Labrenzia sp. VG12: one gene and its partner. The protein of the gene in region 1 interacts with the protein of each later gene in a pairwise test. Links are inferred from orthologs where the notes say so. Each region holds a gene or a part of one and is shown in the gene's direction. Other genes may lie near its edges. The genes, in order: cysE and cysK.

Region 1 (3,056 bases):
CGGCTGCCGGCATCAGGACCCGTTGAAACGAGGCCGTCGCTTCTCCAGAAAGGCCCGGCAGCCTTCCCTGTAGTCCTCGCTGTCAATGCAGCGCTCCGCGTCACGCCGGAGCTCGGCGAGCTTGCCGTCAGTCCCTGTTGCCGCCAACTGGTTGATCGCCTGCTTTGCAGCTTTCAGCGACAGCGGAGCGTTGGCGCACAGCGTGGCCGTGAGGGCTTCGATCCGCTCGTCCAGCTTGTCATCCGGCACGACTTCATTGATCAGGCCGATGGCGAGCGCCTGATGCGCCGCAAGCCTTTCAGCCGAAAAAAGCAGTTTCTTCGCTTCGGATGGCGAAACGGCTTCAAGCAGATCGCCAAGTGCTTCCGGCGGATAGGCAAGCCCCAATCTGGCCGCCGGTATGGCGAAGAAGGCCGATTGTGCAGCGATCCTGAGATCGCAGGCAAGCGCAAGCCCGAGCCCGCCGCCAAGGCAAGGGCCCTCAATGGCGGCAATGACGGGAACCGGCAGGCTTTTCAGGGCCCTGAAGGCCGCGACATTGATGTCGTCATACCGCTTTGCAGCCTCTGGCGTGGAGCGTATGGCTTCGAATTCGGAGATGTCGGCTCCTGCACAGAAGCTCTTGCCGCCGCTGCCGCGGACCACGCAAACACGGATCTCCTTGTCTTCTCGCAGCTCTTCAAGTCTGGCGGGGAGCGCCTGCCAGGCGGCCAGGGGAAGCGCATTCTTTTTCGACGGCGCATTGAGCAGCAGTTCCGCCACGGCGCCGCGCACCGTCAGCCGCGGGTTGTCCGTTGATGGACCATCAGGGGAAAGCAGGGTCATGCATGAGCCTCGAATAGGGAAATCATATATGCAACAGGTAGGAATTCTTGAACCTTGCGGGTTCATTTAAGGGTTTCATATCTGATATCAGCAAGTTTGATTTTGGAATATCAGACGACAGTCCTATGTTTAGGCTGTTGTGACGGCTTGAAAAGGAGACAGGCCATGTCGGCACCGATCAGCAAGTCCGACTTGAAACAAGTTCCGACCCATGATCCGGTCTGGCGGCAATTGCGGGAAGAAGCGCAGGCAATGGTGGCGGATGAACCCGCCCTGTCATCCTTTGTCTATGAGACGGTGCTCAATCATGACAGCCTGGAAGAGGCCGTTCTGCACCGCCTGGGCGACCGTCTTGGACGGGACGTCGTATCCGCATCGCTGATCCGCCAGACCTACCTCGAAGCCCTTGCAGACGAGCCCGAGCTCGCCAAGATCTTCCGGGTCGATATCGTGGCGGTGTTCGATCGCGACCCGGCCTGCTTCCGCTATCTGGAACCGGTTCTCTATTTCAAGGGTTTCCACGGGTTGCAGACGCACCGTCTGGCAAACTGGCTCTGGCGCAAGGGGCGCAAGGATTTTGCGCTCTATCTGCAGAGCCGCGCGTCCGAAGTGTTCCAGATCGACATCCATCCGGCCGTTCCGGTTGGTCGGGGCATCTTTATCGACCACGGCACCGGCATTGTTGTCGGTGGCACGGCGGTGATCGAGGATGAAGTCTCCATTCTGCAGGGCGTTACGCTTGGCGGTACGGGCAAGGTCGGGGGCAACCGTCATCCCAAGATCCGACACGGCGTGTTGCTCGGTGCAGGCGCCAAGGTGCTCGGCAACCTGGAGATCGGCCATTGCTCGCGGATTGCCTCCGGCTCCGTTGTTCTGAAGGATGTGCCGGCGAACACGACCGTGGCGGGCGTTCCGGCGAAAATCGTCGGGGAAGCAGGGTGTCCGGAACCCGCACGAAGCATGAACCAGCTTCTTGGCGAGGAAGACGGGGATAGCTGACGGAAAGGCTTTGGCAAAGCGGCCCGGTCCTGTAGGGTCCCGGCCAGTCAAAGCCCCAGTCACTGTCAATGGCTACAACAGGAGATCGCCGTGAAGCCTGATGAAATCCGCAAGATCGAAGCGTATCTGCGTTCGAAATTCGAGTTGCAGAGCCTTCAGGTCCGCGCTCGCCCGCGCAAGGACGACTCCGCCGAAGTCTATATCGGCGAAGAGTTTATCGGCGTGATTTTCCGGGACGATGAAGATGAGGATCTGAGCTGGAACTTCCAGATGGCGATCCTGGAAATCGACTTGGAAGACGTCTGAACGGCGCAGTTCGATAGATTGAATGCGTTAGGCGGTCTCCCCGGAGGCCGCCTTTTTGCTTTTTGAACTGCCGGTGGTGCGTCAGCTTGTTCGCCGAAGTCAATTGGCTGGGATACGCAAGTCCGAGACACGCTTGAGGATGTCCCGGTCCAGCCGGCGCCAGTCCGGCAACAGGGACTGGTCGAAGCGATAGCGGAGTTCCAGACCGGCCTCGAGCCGGAGCGCGCGATGACAAAGTGCGGATTGGCTCGATGCTTCGATCCGGCATCTTGCAATGAACCCGTTCTGTCTTGCCGGGTCAAAAGCAACAAGGTCGGTCACCGGGGCGCCCCGAGACGACAGAGTGAGGATTTTCAATCCGTCCGGCCCTGTCAGTTCACCGCCTCTGGCAAGGCGCCTGAAAAAGGGCTCAAGACGCGCCCGCAAGCTCTCCCGTCCCGGATTGCTGTCCAGATCGATGACGATGAGATCCTGGTCCGTCCTGTCAAGCAGACCCTGTTCAGCCGTGAGACCCGGCCACTGCACTTTAAGACGCAGTGCACTCAGGCGGGTAATGTCCTGCTGCGACAGGAACCTTTGGTGGCCGGGCGCAACAAGATCGCTTGTCAGGCGAAATTGCGCCGGGCCGATCGAAACCGTGACCGGTTCCGCCATCTGAGCAGGGGAAGAGGGAGCCCAGGTTCCCGTAAATTTCAGCGTCTTTTGCGCCAAATGCGCCGCACCGAGAATGAAGAGTGCCAAAAACAGCAAATTGAAAAAGCGCGGTTGGAATTTGCTGGGTTCCGGCAGCGTGACGGGGATCATTGTTCCGCCGTCCCATTCAGGACCGCCCCCTTTTGGCACGACATGTCCAAAAACGGCACAGATGTCCCGTGCGGAGATGTCATGTCATCCGCGGAAACCGGCAGAATGTCTGGATTTTCGCC
Region 2 (3,110 bases), 2.5 Mb from region 1 along the record:
ATGCCAATGCCTCCAAGCCTTGTGATCTTCGACTGCGACGGCGTCCTCGTTGATACCGAACGCATGGCCAATCAGAACCTCGCCGAAATGGTCACCGAACTGGGTCATCCGATGACCGGACCGGATTGTCAGAAGCTGTTCATGGGCCGGACACTGGAAGACGTGCAACGGAAGATCGAAGAGCTGACTGGAAAAACCCTGCCGGCCGATTGGCCCGAAGAGGTCCGCCAGCGGGATCTGGAACGCTTCAAGGCAGGTGTGCCGGCCATCAGAGGGATCGTCGAGGTTCTGGACAGGCTTGACGCGGCGGGTATTCCCTATTGTGTCGGGTCGTCGGGCAAGTACCGGAAAATGAGAACCACCCTTGGCAGCTCCGGTCTGTTGCCGCGGCTGGAAGGACGGCTCTATTCCGCAGAAGACTGCGCGCGCGGCAAGCCGGCGCCGGATGTCTTTCTGCTCGCGGCGCAAAAGATGGGCCACGCGCCGGAGACCTGTGTGGTGGTGGAGGACAGTGTCCCCGGGGTCAGAGCCGCAACAGCGGCCGGCATGCGGGTTTTTGCCTTTGTCGAGGATCCGGCCTGTGACCGGGAGGCGATGACGGAAGCCGGGGGAATTCTGTTCGAGAACATGTCGGACCTGCCCGGCCTGTTGCTTTCCACGCCTTGAAGGATTTCTGGAAAAAGGTTTTACGGGACCGCCTGCAAAGGCATTTTGCGCCTCTTAAATCTTGCCGGGCCCCGTATTATCTTACCGTTTCAAGTGAATAAGGATGCCGGCGGATCCCTCCCCGGCCGATCAGGGAGACCCGTCATGACCATGAAGACCAGCGGCCGCGGCAAGATCTATGGCTCGATCACCGAGACCATTGGCGACACGCCGATCGTTCGCCTGGACCGCCTTGCCAAGGCCCACGGCGTGAAAGCCAATCTTCTGGCCAAGTTGGAATTCTTCAACCCGATTTCCAGCGTGAAGGACCGTATCGGTGTCGCGATGATCGAGGCGATGGAAGCGGACGGCAAGATCGAACCGGGCAAGACCACACTCGTGGAACCGACATCCGGCAACACCGGCATCGCGCTTGCTTTTGTTGCTGCCGCCAAGGGCTACCGGCTGATCCTGGTGATGCCCGAAACCATGTCGGTCGAACGCCGCAAGATGTTCAAGATCCTGGGCGCGGAACTGGAGCTGACCGAAGGCCCGAAAGGCATGAAGGGCGCGATCGCCCGCGCCGAGGAACTGATCGCCGATATCGATGGCGCGATCATGCCGCAGCAGTTCGAAAACCCGGCCAACCCGGAGATCCACCGCAACACCACGGCGGAGGAAATCTGGAACGACACGGACGGCAAGGTCGACGTGTTTGTCTCCGGCATCGGCACCGGTGGCACCATCACCGGCGTTTCCCAGGTACTGAAATCGCGCAAGCCGGGTCTCCACGTTGTTGCGGTGGAGCCGGCCGACAGTCCGATCCTGTCCGGCGGCGAACCGGGTCCGCACAAGATCCAGGGCATTGGCGCCGGGTTCGTGCCAGCCATTCTCGACACGAGCGTATTCGACGAAGTCCAGACCGTTGCCAATGAGGACGCCTTCGCCATGGCGCGCGAAGTCGCCAGGACCGAGGGCCTGCCGGTCGGCATTTCCTCGGGCGCTGCACTGACGGCAGCCATCCGGGTCGGTCAGCGGGAGGAGATGGCAGGCAAGAACATCGTCATCATCATCCCGTCCTTCGCCGAGCGGTATCTGTCGACGGCGCTGTTCGAAGGTCTTTAAGGCCTATGCCAATTGCAATCGACGGCCACAGAAAAACTTTCTCGTACACCTGCACGTGTTGCGGCATAGTGCAGGAAGGTGGACCGTCGTTTGCACCTCAGGAGCCACCACATATCGCGGGGTTGCCCAAAGAAGAACGCGCAAAGCGTGTGAAAATTGACAGCGATCTTTGCGTTGTGGATGGCGAAACCTATTTTATTCGCGCAACACTTGAAATTCCGATCAGGGACTGTGCGGACGGTTTTCTCTGGGGTGTTTGGGTGTCCCAGAGCAAGGCAAATTTCTTTCGCTATGTCGAAACCTTCGCGCAGGATCAGACAGGTGACGGATCTTTTGGCTGGCTGTTGGTCGCACTGCCCGGCTATCACAAGCGCGGTGAAACGATGGTCAACCTGCCTGTGGACGTCTTCTGGGGGACGCAACGGCCACAGATAAGAATTCATGACGACCAGATCCATCCATTGGCCGTAGATCAGAGAGATGGCATTTCCTGGGACCGTGCGACGGAAATTGCACTTCAGATTGGGTGTTAAGAGTTCCGCTGAAGCACGAAAGACCAGGCCTACCGGTGATGCAGCACCCGGCCGATCGTGTTCATCAGGATCTGCGCGGCCAGAATGCTGGTGGTGCCGGTCGGATCATAGTCCGGCGCCACTTCCACCAGGTCGATGCCGACAATGTCACCGCGTCTTGCCAGGCCGTCGATCAGTTCCAGCACCTCGTAATAGAGAAAGCCGCCATGGCTGGGCGTGCCCGTGCCCGGTGCGATCGACGGATCGAACGCGTCGATGTCGATGGTCAGATAATAGCGTTTTCCTTCCGGAATGCGCGCCAGCATGCCCTCGGTGCCGAGCTTGCGCACGTGGCGGACTGACTGGATGTCCGAGCCCATGCGGCGGGCATCCTCATAGCCGTCCCGCGCGGTTGAGGAAACGTTGCGGATGCCGATCTGGGTCAGGCCGGTCACATAGGGCTTTTCGGCGGCCCGCCGCATCGGATTGCCGTGGCCATAGCGCACCCCGTGCCGCTCGTCGACAAAGTCGAGATGGGCATCGATCTGCACCACGTGGATGGGATCTTCGCCGTCAAAAGCGTTGATACAGGGAATGTTGATCGAATGGTCGCCGCCCAGCACCACGGGCAGGGCACCGGCAGCGAGGATCTTGCGCACACCGAACTCGATCCGCTTGTGGCTTTCCATCGTGTCGGTGTGGACAATGTCCGCGTCGCCCAGATCGACGATCCGGGTCGTTTCCGGGGTCAGATAGGTGATGTCGTCCTCAAAGTCATAGGCGCCGGCATGACCGAAGGAAAACAGGGTCGAGGCCTCACGGATCGCC

What was found.
Region 2: the proteins of cysE (region 1) and cysK interact in binary tests that used the Escherichia coli proteins (3 or more experiments, as listed by UniProt). The link is inferred for Labrenzia sp. VG12 from one-to-one orthologs.

The regions. Positions count from the first base shown.
Region 1 is NZ_CP022529.1:1,785,458-1,788,513, reverse strand. What follows is about bases 172-2,907. They hold cysE (serine O-acetyltransferase), read left to right. Parts: upstream 172-990; coding sequence 991-1,824; downstream 1,825-2,907. Other genes in these bases: CHH27_RS08260 (hypothetical protein), read right to left, coding at 2,230-2,907; CHH27_RS08265 (DUF3126 family protein), read left to right, coding at 1,915-2,130; CHH27_RS08275 (enoyl-CoA hydratase), read right to left, coding at 172-825. Also shown: more of CHH27_RS08275, read right to left, coding at 13-171; more of CHH27_RS08260, read right to left, coding at 2,908-2,934.
Region 2 is NZ_CP022529.1:4,262,468-4,265,577, forward strand. What follows is about bases 1-2,790. They hold cysK (cysteine synthase A), read left to right. Parts: upstream 1-810; coding sequence 811-1,770; downstream 1,771-2,790. Other genes in these bases: CHH27_RS19845 (HAD family phosphatase), read left to right, coding at 7-666; CHH27_RS19855 (DUF2199 domain-containing protein), read left to right, coding at 1,776-2,303; speB (agmatinase), read right to left, coding at 2,333-2,790. Also shown: more of speB, read right to left, coding at 2,791-3,110.